DNA from 2 places in the Enterobacter sp. SCRI0065 genome. Region 2 is predicted to be linked to the other one. Evidence: predicted binding sites of a transcription regulator. Region 2 holds the regulator's gene; the other holds the start of a gene.

Region 1 (7,506 bases), on a different contig from region 2:
GCGTGGCGTCGGGCAGGCCGATTCCGCTTTTGGTTGAACATTTGCTGGGTGAACTGGCGCGATGACGGACATTTCCTCTCCTGACCGGAGAGGAAAGATTATAGCTTCAGCGTATCTTTAACGAATGGGATCGTCAGCTTGCGCTGGGCGGTAATAGACGCGTGATCGAGATGATCGAGCGTATCGAAGAGTGTGCGCATTTCACGATCTAAACGCTTTAACAGAAAACGGCCCACGTCCTCTGGCAGTTCAAATCCTCGCAACCGTGAGCGCAGCTGCAATGCCTGGAGTTTATCTTCGTCAGACAACGGCTGTAACTTGTAGATTTGTCCCCAGTCGAGACGAGAAGCCAGGTCGGGCAAACCGAGATTAAGCTGGCGCGGAGGACGATCGCCGGTGATCAGCAGACGGGTTTTGCCCGATTCCAGAATCCGGTTATACAGGTTAAACATCGCCATTTCCCACAGCTCATCTCCGGCGATACATTCAATGTTATCGATGCAGACCAGCGAGAGATGCTCCATACCGTCGAGCACTTCTGGTACGAACCAGGTGCGCTTATCGAGCGGCACGTAACCTACCGCGTCACCACGTTGCGAAAGTTCCGCACAGGCGGCATGCAGCAGATGACTGCGCCCCGCGCCTTCGCGTGACCAGATATAAATGTATCCGCTATGCTCCTGACGCAGCACGTTTTGTAGTGCGGCCAGTAAAGAGGGGTTATCGCCCGGCCAGAAACTCGCGAAAGTTTCGTCGTCAGGAAGATAGAGTGGCAGAGAGAGCTGTGCCGGTCCGTTCAGAAATACCTCGATCAAGGTCTCACATAAAATCGGCAATGAGTTTATCACGGAACCTGCAAGGAGAGAACCGGGCGATCCCTCGCCCGACTTTTCGATCAATGTGGTGCTTTTTCGCTATCGTCTGCATCCAGAATTTCTTCTTCCGGGCGAAGCACAGAGATCAGCTTGAAGATCAGGCTCAGACCCACGCCGACGATGGTCGCCAGCGCCATGCCTTTCAGCTCTGCGGCACCGATATGCACCTTCGCGCCGCTCACGCCGATGATCAGGATAACGGAGGTCAGGATCAGGTTCTGCGTTTTGTTGTAATCCACTTTGGATTCAATCAGCACGCGAATACCGGACGCACCGATTACGCCGTACAGCAGCAGAGAAACGCCGCCAATCACCGGAACCGGGATAATCTGGATTGCCGCCGCCAGCTTGCCGACGCAGGAGAGCAGAATCGCAAAGATAGCCGCCCCGCCGATTACCCAGGTACTGTAGACGCGGGTAATTGCCATCACGCCGATGTTCTCACCGTAGGTGGTGTTTGGCGTGGAGCCAAAGAAACCGGAGATCATGGTCGACAGCCCGTTGGCAAACATCGAGCGATGCAGGCCAGGGTCACGGATCAGATCTTTTTTGACGATATTCGCCGTCACTACCAGGTGCCCAACGTGCTCGGCAATGACCACCAGCGCCGCGGGCAGAATGGTCAAAATAGCAAACCACTCAAAGCGCGGCGTGTAGAAGGTTGGCAGTGCGAACCAGTGCGCCTGCGCAATCGGAGAGGTATCCACCACGCCCATCACGAAGGAGAGCGCGTAGCCCGCCAGCACCCCAATCAGAATCGGGATAATCGCCATAAAGCCGCGGAACAGCACGGAACCAAAAACGGTAACGCCCAGCGTGACCAACGAAATGATAATGGTTTTGGAATCAGCCGATTGCCCGTCAGGAGGTAACAGTCCCGCCATATTTGCAGCAACACCCGCCAGTTCCAGACCGATGACGGCAACGATTGCGCCCATCGCGGCCGGTGGGAACATCACGTCCAGCCAGCCGGTACCGGCTTTTTTGACAATGAAAGCAACGATGCAGAAAAGCACACCACACATAATAAAGCCACCCAGCGCCACCTCATATCCCAGCGGCAGCAGTAACAGCACCGGCGAGATAAACGCAAAGCTTGAACCCAGATAGGCCGGGATTTTGCCTTTACAGATGAAGAGGTACAGCAACGTCCCGACGCCGTTAAACAGCAATACGGTAGCCGGGTTGATGTGAAACAGGATTGGCACCAGCACGGTTGCGCCAAACATGGCGAACAGGTGCTGCAAACTAAGCGGGATCGTCTGCAAAAGCGGCGGTCTTTCACTCACCCCGATAGTACGGCGCGTCATAGTGTTTTCCTTAAAGTTTGTGGGTTGGTTGTGTTTTTATTCAAAAAAAAGCCGACTATCAAAGTCGGCTTCTTATTCGTTATTCGATTATTTCGTACCAAAAATCTTATCGCCGGCATCACCCAGCCCCGGGATAATGTACCCGTGCTCGTTGAGCCCCTGGTCGATAGAAGCGGTATACAGCTCCACGTCCGGGTGCGCTTTTTCCAGCGCCGCGATACCTTCCGGTGCAGCCACCAGAACCAGCACCTTAATGCTGTTGCAGCCTGCGTTTTTCAGCAGGTCGATGGTCGCGATCATAGACCCGCCGGTTGCCAGCATAGGGTCAACCACCAGCGCCATACGCTCGTCGATGTTAGAAACCAGTTTCTGGAAGTAAGGAACAGGCTCCAGAGTTTCTTCGTTACGGTAGATACCGACAACGCTGATACGTGCGCTCGGCACGTGCTCCAGGACGCCTTCCATCATGCCCAGACCTGCGCGCAGGATTGGCACAACGGTAATTTTTTTGCCCTTAATTTGCTCAACCTGTACCGGGCCGTTCCAGCCTTCGATGGTCACTTTTTCAGTCGCAAGATCGGACGTTGCTTCGTAGGTCAATAAGCTTCCAACTTCAGAGGCCAGTTCGCGAAAACGCTTAGTGCTGATGTCATGCTCACGCATCAGGCCCAGCTTGTGTTTAACGAGTGGGTGCTTCACTTCCACAATCTTCATTTTCATTCTCCTCTGAGGTGGCTACCGCAAAAAAATCGCCGGATTATACCGCTTTTTACGAAGTGCGCCATACCCATCTTGTTTGACGTACATCAAGCAAAGTGGTTTAGAGACAAAAAAAGCCGGAGGGAAGCTCCGGCTTTAGTGCGGGGTTCTGCCCGGTGGCGCGGCGCTTATGCGGGCCTACGAGTAGTGTAGGACGCGTAAGCGTAAGCGCCACCCGACAACTAAAGGTTATCGCCGTTGCTGGCAATCACCTTCTTATACCAGTCGAATGACTTTTTCTTGCTGCGGTTGAGCGTGCCCTGACCTTCGTTATCTTTATCCACAAAGATAAAGCCATAACGCTTTTTCATTTCGCCCGTTCCGGCAGAAACCAGGTCGATACAGCCCCACGGGGTGTACCCCATCAGATCGACACCGTCCTCAACGACGGCTTTTTTCATCTCAGCGATATGCGCCGCAAGGTAATCAATACGATACTGGTCATTCACCGTACCGTCGCTTTCCTGAACGTCGATCGCGCCAAAACCGTTCTCAACAATAAACAGCGGCAGCTGATAATGATCCCAGAACCAGTTCATGGAATAGCGCAGGCCCACCGGGTCAATCTGCCAGCCCCAGTCAGATTTCTCCACATACGGGTTGGATACCAGGCTTTTACTTTCGTCGTAGTCCAGCTGCGGGTTATCCGGCATCGCTTTGGTGGCGAACGACATGTAATAGCTAAAACCGATGTAATCGACACAGCCCTGCTTCAGCGCGGCGATATCTTCTGCGGTGATATCCAGTTCAAAACCACGACGCTCAAAGTAGTTAAGCAGGTGCTGCGGATACTTGCCGCGCACGTGAACATCGGTGAACCAGTAGCGACGATGCATGGCGTTCATCGCCATCATGATATCGTTTGGCGCGCAGCTGAGCGGATAAATAGGACACATGGCAATCATGCAGCCGATCTGCAGCGAGGGGTTAATTTCACGCCCGGCCTTGACTGCCAGAGCGCTCGCCACCAGCTCATAGTGCGCCGCCTGGAACATGACCGGCTCGCGATCTTCACCTGGCTCATACTTCAGGCCAGAGTTGGTGAACGGGGCGAAATCTTCGTGGAAGTTAGCCTGGTTATTGATCTCGTTAAAGGTCATCCAGTACTTCACTTTGTGCTGGTAACGTTCGAACGCCACGGTCGCAAAGCGCACGAAGAAATCGATCAGCTTACGGTTACGCCAGCCGCCGTATTCGGTGACCAGATGGAAAGGCATTTCGAAGTGCGACAGGGTAATGACCGGCTCGATACCGTATTTCAGGCATTCGTCGAACAGGTCGTCATAGAATTGCAGGCCGGCTTCATTGGGCTCAAGCTCATCTCCTTTCGGGAAGAGGCGCGTCCAGGCAATAGAGGTACGGAAACATTTGAATCCCATTTCGGCAAAGAGTTTGATGTCCTCTTTGTAGCGATGGTAGAAGTCGATAGCCTCATGGTTCGGGTAGTTTTTACCCTGCAAGACGCCGCTGGTGATTTCTCGCGGCACGCCATGCGCCCCCACAGTCATCACATCTGCCACGCTAACGCCCTTACCTCCTTCTTTCCAGCCGCCTTCCAGTTGATGCGCTGCGACCGCGCCGCCCCACAGAAAACCTTCTTTGAATCCTGACATGCCTTTTCCCTCATTCTGCGTTATTTTCTGCAAAAACAGTTACAGAAACCGGTTTCAGTGAAATCATGTGCAATGGCTTAACGGGTTGCAAGCACATTACCGAAACCGGTTTCATTTTCGTGAACGGAGTCAAACTTGAGCACGCGCACTGTCAATCTGGGTAAATTTTCAGCGACACAGTAGGTTCGCAGATTAGGCTCGCAAACGTTTGCCTGGACTGTTAGAATTGCGCCGATTTTTCTTACTATCGCAATGCAATCGCGTGGGGACTTGAGCCGTGACCAACAAAACTTCTCTCAGCTATAAAGATGCCGGTGTTGATATTGACGCAGGTAATGCGCTGGTTGACCGAATCAAAGGTGAGGTAAAAAAAACCCGCCGTCCTGAAGTCATGGGTGGCCTGGGTGGATTCGGCGCACTGTGTGCACTGCCACAAAAATATCGCGAACCTGTTCTGGTTTCTGGCACTGACGGCGTGGGAACGAAACTTCGTCTGGCGATGGATCTTAAACGTCACGACACCATCGGTATCGACCTGGTCGCCATGTGTGTGAATGACCTCATCGTGCAGGGTGCAGAACCGCTCTTCTTCCTCGACTATTATGCGACGGGCAAGCTGGATGTTGATACTGCGGCAAGCGTCATTAGCGGTATCGCAGAGGGCTGTGTACAGTCTGGCTGTGCGCTGGTGGGTGGCGAAACGGCAGAAATGCCTGGGATGTACCACGGTGAAGATTATGACGTCGCGGGCTTCTGCGTCGGCGTGGTAGAAAAATCAGAAATTATCGACGGTAGCAAAGTCACCGATGGCGATGTGCTGATTGCACTAGCCTCCAGCGGCCCGCATTCGAACGGCTATTCGCTGGTGCGTAAAATTCTCGAAGTGAGCGGCTCTGACCCAGAAACCACTCAGCTCGAAGGCAAGTCCCTTGCCGATCATCTGTTGGCTCCCACCCGCATTTACGTGAAAAATATTCTTGAGCTGATTCAGAATGTGGACGTTCATGCGATCGCCCACCTGACCGGCGGCGGCTTCTGGGAAAACATTCCGCGCGTACTGCCTGACAATACGCAGGCAGTGATTGACGAAGCCTCCTGGCAGTGGCCAGCCGTGTTTAACTGGCTGCAAACGGCGGGCAATGTGAGTCAACATGAGATGTACCGCACCTTTAACTGCGGCGTGGGCATGCTGATTGCGCTGCCTGCGAGTGAAGCGGATAAAGCCATCGAACTGATGCAGGCAAAAGGTGAAAACGCGTGGAAAATCGGTATCATTAAAGCGTCCGATTCCGAACAGCGTGTGGTCATTGAATGAAAAATATTGTGGTGCTCATTTCCGGTAACGGAAGCAATTTGCAGGCCATCATCGACGCCTGTAAACAGAAACAGATCAAGGGCACCATACGGGCAGTTTTCAGCAACAAGGCCGACGCGTTCGGCCTTGAGCGAGCGCGCGAAGCCAGCATTGCCGCGCACGCGCTGGAAGCGAGTCAGTTCTCAAGCCGAGAAGCTTTTGACCGTGAGTTGATGCAGGAAATCGATGCCTATGCCCCAGATGTCGTCGTACTGGCCGGCTATATGCGCATTCTTAGCCCCGCGTTTGTTTCTCATTATTCTGGTCGCCTGCTGAATATCCACCCTTCTCTACTGCCAAAATATCCGGGTCTGCATACCCATCGCCAGGTGCTTGAAAACGGCGACGAGGAGCATGGCACGTCTGTGCATTTCGTTACCGACGAACTCGACGGCGGCCCGGTGATTCTGCAAGCTAAAATTCCGGTCTTTGAGGGCGATGATGAAGATGACATCACCGACCGCGTTCAGGCACAGGAGCATGCTATTTATCCGCTCGTGGTAGGCTGGTTTATTGATGGCCGACTTGAGATGCGCGAAAATGCCGCGTGGCTGGATGGCACGCTCTTATCGCCGCAGGGTCATGCCTGCGACGAATAAATAATGAAGCCGGCAATTGCCGGCTTTTTGTTGCCCGCTAAACCAAAACCGCTTAAAAACCAGTGCATTCAGCGCTGATTTTCCCTCTGTGCAGTCGGTTTACTGTCATACTTTTCTGGCACAGTTGGACATATCGTGGAAAAGCTCGCCATAATAAGGCGAGACGGATTTACCACGTCCTGTGATTGAACTGGAGTGTGAGTTGTAATGGGTCAGGAAAAGTTATACATCGAGAAAGAGCTAAGCTGGTTAGCATTCAATGAGCGCGTGCTTCAGGAAGCGGCTGACAAGAGTAATCCGCTGATTGAGCGTATGCGTTTTTTGGGTATTTATTCAAACAACCTGGATGAATTCTACAAGGTTCGATTTGCCGAACTCAAACGTCGAATCATCATCAGCGAAGAACAAGGCTTAAACTCGCATTCGCGTCATTTGCTTGGCAAAATTCAGGCACGCGTGCTGAAAGCCGACCAGGAATTTGATGGTCTGTATAATGAGCTGCTGTTAGAAATGGCGCGCAATCAGATCTTCCTGATCAATGAACGTCAGCTTTCTGCCAATCAGCAAACCTGGCTGCGTCACTATTTCAAACATTATCTGCGCCAGCACATCACCCCTATTCTGATTAATCGCGAAACCGATCTGGTGCAGTTCCTGAAAGATGACTACACCTATCTTGCGGTTGAGATTATCCGTGGCGATGCCATTCGTTACGCGCTGCTGGAAATTCCATCAGATAAAGTCCCGCGTTTTGTTAATCTGCCACCGGAAACTCCGCGCAGACGCAAGCCGATGATCTTGCTTGATAACATTCTTCGCTACTGTCTTGACGACATTTTCAAAGGCTTCTTCGATTACGATGCTCTGAACGCCTATTCCATGAAAATGACCCGTGACGCCGAGTACGACCTGGTGCACGAGATGGAAGCAAGCTTGATGGAGCTGATGTCTTCGAGCCTGAAACAGCGCCTGACCGCAGAGCCGGTACGTTTTGTG
Region 2 (7,506 bases):
GACGCAGTTTGGCCTGCTGCGCCTCTTCAAGTGTGGAGGCCTCTTTCCAGTAGGCGCAGGAATATTGCATTAACGGGTCAAGCATGCGCGTGAAAAGATCGTTACCCAGGTCGTAATGTTCCTTGCCAACAATCCAGGCACGCTTTTTACTTTGCAGATTTAACAGGCGAGCGGAGGCGATACGCAGCGTATCTTTGAGATGCCGGGGCAGTTGATTTTCAAGCCCGGCGCGCAGAACGGTGTTGAAAAAAACATCCAACTGCTCGCATTCCCACCAGCCATCCATGTAGCTTTCTCCCAGCCCCAGGGAACCTTCCTGTAAAACGCGCTTAAAAAAATCGGGGTGTTTTACCTGGATATCCGAAGGGGCAGGACCGTTAATGGTGACGCCTGCTCGACTCAATAATTCACTGACGATTCGTGACCAATTATCGTCCCGAATGCTGACTTCTTCTATACACGATGAACTCATAGCTTCTCCATCACCTGATGTGATCAGAACCTTCAAACAGCGTAGCCGCTTTTTATGGTTTGTGAGAAATCTCACGGGATTACCCGCGAGGCTAGTATCCGACGTAGAACAGAGGAAGGGAGAAAACCCTTGCCGAAAATCCATCCATGGTAAAACGGGAGCACTCCGGCTCCCGTTAACACATAATATTTATCGTATTTATATGAACCGAATTTAGTATAAGCCTCAAAAATCTGTCATTCAACTGAAAATTGTTAGCATCCTAATCACCGGTTTTTCACATAATTGCGTGCGCCACTATGCCTGCGATGATTCTGGTTGTGTACCGTCATCACTTTGCTTTTTTACGGTGGATTGCAGGCGATAACCCAGCGCTGCCAGCGCCACGGTAACCAGCATCACGCTGGTGGTGGTCATCAGTGGAGTGGCAATGAGAGCCGAGACAATCAAACTTGCCAGGAAGCACAGGCCCAGTTGCAGGGTATTTTGCAGGGCGGCGGCTCTACCGGTTGCGTGCGGGAACGGACGTAAAGCCTGGGCAACCACGATAGGATAAATGGCACCGTTTGCGACGGCCATAATGCAGAAGGGAATAAGAATCTCTGCCAGGGCAACATGGGGAATAAAACCAACGGCAAAGGTCGCAACCACGCTCAATGCATAAAGTACCAGTAGCCACGGTAGCATTTGTTGTCCCTGCCATTTTTGCAGCGCCGCGCGACAGCCATAGCCACCCACCAAAAAAGCGATGGTTTGCGGAACGTAGCTCAGACCAATAACCGCAGGGCTGTAGCCCATATCGTGCAAGATAAACGGTGAACCGGTGAGCCAGGCAAAGAAGCTCGCTGAGCAGGCGGCATAAATCAGCACATTACCGCGATAGTCGCGTGAGCGCAGCAGCGACATAAAGGTGACGCGCGATTCCTCGGGGTCGGCGACTTTCGGCTGAGCCGGTTTTAGCGAGAACGCCGGAATCATCAAGATCAGGGTAATAATAAACAGCGTGGCGAAGATCGCCTGCCAGTCAAAGTGGACCAGGATCCAGCTGCCCAGCAGCGGCGCAAGGGCGGGTGAAAGGCCAACCAGCGGCATGATGGTGGCAAAGATTCGGTTCACGCGCGAAGCCGGATAGTAATCGGTTACCAGCGCCTGCCAGGTCACTGCGGCTGCGCATACGCCAAAGGCCTGAATGAAGCGCAGCACCAGCAGCCAGGTTGCGTCACGGACCCACAACATGCCTAAACTGCTCAGGGCAAAAATGGTCAGACCCAGCAGCAAAATTGGCTTTCGGCCATAGCGATCGGAGAGCGGCCCCCACAGAAGTTGGGCAAACGCAAAGCCTGCCAGGAACAAGCTCAGGCTGGCACTAATGGCAGCGGCAGGCGTCTGTAAATCTGCCTGCATCGCTGCGAAGGCGGGGAGGTACATATCGGTCGCTAAAAAGCCCAGCACGCTTAAGCCAGCGAGCCAGACCATAAATCCTTTTCCAGGTTGCATTATTTTTTTCCTAATCAGGGCAGGTGTTCTTTGGCGCAGAGTGTAGGGAGTGCAATCCCCCTTGTGAAACGCTAATATTTGTCTGGTGCATTCAAAATATTTGTAGGCAGAAAATGTGGTCTGAATATTCCCTTGAAGTGGTCGATGCCGTCGCGCGTAACGGCAGCTTTAGCAGTGCGGCGCAGGAGTTGCATCGCGTCCCGTCAGCGATCAGTTATACCGTGCGCCAGCTTGAGGAATGGCTGGCGGTGACACTGTTTGAACGACGTCATCGCGATGTCGTTCTGACGCCTGCCGGGGCATGGTTTTTAAAGGAAGGCCGATCTGTTATCAAAAAAATGATGATCACCCGTGAGCAGTGCCAGCAGATTGCCAACGGCTGGCGCGGGCATCTTTCTATTGCTGTGGATAATATTGTTAAGCCTGAACGTACCCGACAGATGATTGTCGATTTCTATCGGCATTTCTCAGACGTGGAGCTGCGTGTTTCCCAGGAAGTTTTTAACGGGGTGTGGGATGCGCTATCGGATGGGCGAGTCGAAATGGCCATCGGGGCGACCCAGGCCATCCCCGTCGGGGGACGTTATACGTTTCGCGATATGGGCACGTTGAGCTGGACCTGCGTAGTGGCGAGCCACCATCCTTTGGCCACGATGGCTGGGCCATTGAGCGACGATACGTTGCGCAACTGGCCTTCGCTGGTGCTTGAGGATACCTCCCGCTCACTGCCAAAGCGTATCACCTGGCTGCTGGACAATCAGCGACGCGTCGTTGCGCCTGACTGGGAGTCATCGGCAACCTGCCTCTCAGCGGGATTGTGCGTGGGTATGGTGCCTGTACATTTTGCCCAACCGCGAATAGACAACGGACAATGGGTGGCGTTGACGCTGGAGAACCCCTTCCCGGATGCGGCGTGTTGCCTGACCTGGCAGCAAAACGACATGTCGCCTGCGCTCGCCTGGCTGCTGGATTATCTGGGGGATAGTGAAACGCTAAACAAGGAATGGCTGCGGGAGCCGGAATAACCGGCCCCGCAGAAAAGATTAGCGGCGGTAGTCGCGGAATGGACCATCGGCGACCGAGCGGCGTTCAATCAGGCGCGGATGCACTTCGATGGACTGCGACTCTTCGCGTTTGCTGACGATTCTGTCCATCAACATATTGAACGCCGTTTCACCCAGCGAATCTTTTGGCTGATGAATGGTGGTCAACGCCGGGGTAAAGAAACGAGCGTTGCGCACGTTATCATACCCGATCACTGAAATATCCTGCGGCACACGCAGTCCCAGCTCGTCAGCGGCGCAAAGCGCACCCATCGCCATGATATCGCCGCCGCAGAATACGGCAGTAGGGCGATGCGGTTGGGAGACGATTTGCTGCATGGCGCGATAACCCGATTCTGGTTCAAAATCGCCCTGAACGATCCAGTTTTCTGGAACGGCGATCAATGCTTCTTCCATCGCCTTCATGAAGCCCGCCAGACGACCGGCACCGGTGTTGCGCTCAAGCGGACCCGGAATAACGCCGATTTCGCGATGGCCGCGTTCAATCAGGTAGCGACCCGCCATATATCCGCCTTCAAAAGCGTTGTCGTTGACGGAATCGGTGAAATCAGCGCGCGTATCACCCCAGTCCATGACGACCATCGGGATATGACGGTACTCTTCGAGCATCGAGAGTACGGATTCAGGATATTCGGAACACATAACCAGCAAACCGTCTACGCGTTTTTGCGCCATCATGGACAAGTAAGCCCGTTGTTTTTCCTGACTATTCCAGGCATTACCCAGAATCAAGGTATAGCCCTTCTGGAAGCAGTTTTTCTCTACTGCTTCGATTATCTCGGCAAAATAGGCCGCTTCGCTACTGGTCGCCAGCAAACCAATTGATTTGGTGTGGTTGACCTTAAGGCTGCGCGCCACGGCGCTAGGAGAGTAGTGCAGCTCTTTAATCGCTGCCCAAACGGCGTTGCGCGTCTCTTCTGCTACAAAACGAGTTTTGTTAATTACATGTGATACGGTTGTAGTGGAAACGTTTGCGCGTTTCGCTACATCTTTAATCGTTGCCATTAGCTGTCACTCCAGACCATATCCTAAGCTCCTGAAAAATTGAGAGGTAAACGTTTGCCTTCTCTCACCCTTATCTCGCAAAGTGAATTGCGATACGCCGGGAAAACGACACAGGACGTCAGGAGGGGGTCAGTGGCCGGTACGCTTATAAATTTAGCGTGGAATTTTGTCTTATCTTGATGAAAAGGGGAAGCGTAAAAACACTTATCAGTCTAAATCCAGGAAGATTTTTGGGATAAACTGTGTAAAAATGAGCAAGCTCACTTTTCATGTGGGGATTAAAAGGAGAAAAATTGATGAATACCGATCTTAAGTTTTCGCTAACCACCACTTTCATCGTGCTGGCTTTGATTGTTGCGGCAAGCTTTACGGCAATACTGCACTGATTCAAACGGGGGAGAGCGTTCTCCCTCGCTTTCTCCCCGCCATTGTTACTCCCTCTGCAATAATCTTTTGCTATTTTGTTAACTTCTTATTTTTTGTGATTGATGTCATGCTTTCGGCATATTTGTTCTGTGTCGCGTAAAGACACGGCATCCGGAGTTAATGAATGAAAATCAACTTTCCTCTGTTGTCCCTGGCGATTGGCGCTTTTGGCATCGGCACCACTGAATTTTCCCCTATGGGACTGCTGCCGGTAATTGCCAAAGGTGTGGATGTTTCTATTCCTGCCGCGGGTATGCTTATCAGCGCTTATGCCATTGGCGTAATGATTGGTGCGCCATTGATGACGCTGCTGCTTTCGCATCGTGGGCGTCGCAACGCGCTGATCTTCTTGATGGCTATTTTCACGCTGGGAAATGTGCTCTCTGCGCTCTCACCGGACTACACCACGCTGATGCTGTCGCGCATTTTGACCAGCCTGAACCATGGTGCATTCTTTGGTCTGGGTTCGGTCGTGGCCGCAAGCGTGGTGCCTAAACATAAGCAGGCCAGTGCGGTCGCAACCATGTTTATGGGCCTGACGATCGCGAATATTGGTGGCGTGCCGGCAGCAACATGGATGGGTGAGACCATTGGCTGGCGAATGTCTTTCATGGCGACAGCCCTGCTGGGCGTGGTGGCGATGGTGGCACTGTTCTTCTCTCTGCCTAAAGGAGGAGCCGGTGAGCGTCCTGACGTGCGTAAAGAGCTGTCGGTTTTGCTTCGTCCTCAGGTGTTGTCCGCGTTGCTGACCACGGTACTGGGTGCGGGCGCCATGTTCACTCTGTACACCTACATCTCGCCTGTTCTGCATGACATTACGCATGCGACGCCGGCCTTTGTCACGGGAATGCTGGTGCTGATTGGCGTCGGTTTTTCAATTGGCAACTATTTGGGTGGCAAGCTGGCAGACCGTTCTGTTAGCGGTACGCTGAAAGGTTTTCTGACCTTGCTTATCGTCATCATGATCGCCATTCCTTGGCTGGCGCGAAATGAGTTTGGTGCTGCGATTGCGATGGTCATATGGGGCGCTGCGACGTTTGCCGTTGTCCCGCCATTACAGATGCGCGTGATGCGCGTAGCACACGAAGCGCCGGGGCTTTCTTCCTCAGTCAATATTGGGGCGTTTAACCTGGGTAATGCTTTGGGTGCAGCGGCGGGTGGCGCCGTGATTTCTGGCGGGCTGGGGTATAGCTTTGTGCCGGTGATGGGGGCGATTATCGCCGCACTCGGTTTACTGTTGGTTGTACTGTCCGGTCGTAAACAGCCGGAACCAGCCTGTGCGACGGAGTGATTAAAAAACGCAGAAGGGTTAACCTTCTGCGTGTCTTTTTATGCCGCGAAGTTTTTCGCCACAAATTCCCAGTTTACCAGAGCCCAGAAGTGCTCAAGGTAGTTAGGGCGTGCGTTACGGTAGTCGATGTAATAAGCGTGTTCCCACACATCAACGGTCATCAGCGGTGTAGCAGTGGTGGTGAGCGGGGTGCCCGCGTTTGAAGTCGAAACGATAGCCAGTTTGCCATCAGCTTCTTTCACCAGCCACGTCCAGCCAGAACCAAAGTTCTTAATCGCCGCGTCGGTAAACTTCGCTTTAAAATCAGCAAAGCTGCCAAATGCTGCGTTAATGGCTGTCGCCAGTTCGCCAGTGGGTTCGCCACCGGCATTTGGTGCCAGGCAGTGCCAGTAAAACGTATGGTTCCACACCTGAGCGGCGTTATTAAAAATGCCCGCCTCTGAAGTACGTACGATCTCTTCCAGCGTTTTGCCCTGGAAATCGGTGTCTTTGATCAGGTTGTTTAGATTAGTGACATACGTCTGATGATGTTTGCCGTAATGGTATTCCAGGGTCTCCGCCGAAATGTGCGGGGCCAGGGCGTCTTTTGCATACGGTAATGCAGGTAATTCGAACGACATTGCTTCTCTCCTTATTATATTTGGCGCATTAATAACCATATAAAATGCAAGGGTAGAGTAGCAAATTGAAAGGGCATGCAAAAGAGGAACTTACCCTGCCGACAGTGCGGCAGGGCAGGGATTAGCGAATGGTTTTAGGGGTCATCACGCGGCGGGCACCAACGTAATGGCGAACCCAGTAATCTTCGCTGAGAGAGGTAATCTGGATATCTTGTCCACTACGCGGGGACTGGATGAATTTTCCGTTGCCGACATAAACGCCAACGTGATCGGCAGTGCCGCGACCCTGCGTACGGAAGAAGACCAGATCGCCGCTTTCCAGCTCACCACGGTTGACTGAGGCGGCATCGCGCAAGTGGTACATTTCATTTGCGGTGCGAGGGATTCGGAATTTAACCAGATCTTTATAAGCGTAATAAACCAGACCGCTGCAATCAAAGCCGGTACGCGGTGATGTGCCACCCCAATGGTAAGGCTTGCCAATTTGGCCCATCAGTTTATTCATCGCTGTTTTTTGCGCTTTCTGCACGCGGACTTTATGCACTTCGGAAAGCTTCGCCGTTTTGCTGACCTTGAGGCAGTTTGATTTATGGCCTTTACGAACGGTGCATTTTTCTTTCAGAGTGCTAGAGGCGGTGTGCGATGTTTTACGAGTGGTTTTTGTAGCAGGTTTGCTGGATTTTTTTGAGACGGTTTGCTGCTTGTGAGTCGGTGTTTTTTTCTTTTCTTTCTTGCTGGCGCTTTTTTTCTTAGGTTCTGTGGTTTTCGCCAGATGAGATTTTTGTACAGCCGAATGCCGCGCCTGTTCGGAGGCGCTAGCCAACGGCGTGAATGAGAGTGTTGTAAACAGTAAAGCACAGAGCGTGATCGAGAATTTATTTATCCGCGCCACTGGGCAGTCCCCTGGTTGAAGCAGGCCATCAATAATACCTGCGTGTGATTTACAAAGCCTGTCGATTCTAATCTATCTAACGGCGAGAAGTTAAGACTCTTTTTCAATCTAAAATGGGGTTTCGCGAGCAAGTGCAAATAATTTCACCAAACTGAAGCGCTTTTGCTCACACGATAAACAAAACCACGGACAAAACAGGGCTAAGCTACATTAGCAATGCAACTTATGCCGACACGCGA

Evidence for each region. The regulator PurR, encoded in region 2, represses purine synthesis genes. The targets are predictions, from matches to a motif close to CANGCAAACGTTTGCNTG.
Region 1: purM (phosphoribosylformylglycinamidine cyclo-ligase) is a predicted target of PurR. The motif match lies at 4,755-4,772, and genes of this name have one in related genera.

The regions. Positions count from the first base shown of each region.
Region 1 covers NZ_JCBAJB010000002.1:133,525-141,030, reverse strand. Annotated here, with positions in the region: gene AC6EMZ_RS06540 (leucyl aminopeptidase family protein) at 1-65, shown strand, start outside; gene AC6EMZ_RS06535 (DnaA inactivator Hda) at 99-800, opposite strand; gene uraA (uracil permease) at 896-2,185, opposite strand; gene upp (uracil phosphoribosyltransferase) at 2,273-2,899, opposite strand; gene AC6EMZ_RS06520 (6-phospho-beta-glucosidase) at 3,127-4,557, opposite strand; gene purM (phosphoribosylformylglycinamidine cyclo-ligase) at 4,835-5,872, shown strand; gene purN (phosphoribosylglycinamide formyltransferase) at 5,869-6,510, shown strand; gene ppk1 (polyphosphate kinase 1) at 6,718-7,506, shown strand, end outside.
Region 2 covers NZ_JCBAJB010000001.1:1,093,660-1,101,165, forward strand. Annotated here, with positions in the region: gene cfa (cyclopropane fatty acyl phospholipid synthase) at 1-472, opposite strand, end outside; gene punC (purine nucleoside transporter PunC) at 770-1,969, opposite strand; gene punR (DNA-binding transcriptional activator PunR) at 2,083-2,994, shown strand; gene purR (HTH-type transcriptional repressor PurR) at 3,013-4,038, opposite strand; gene cydH (cytochrome bd-I oxidase subunit CydH) at 4,335-4,424, shown strand; gene AC6EMZ_RS05370 (MFS transporter) at 4,589-5,755, shown strand; gene sodB (superoxide dismutase [Fe]) at 5,794-6,375, opposite strand; gene AC6EMZ_RS05380 (C40 family peptidase) at 6,497-7,267, opposite strand.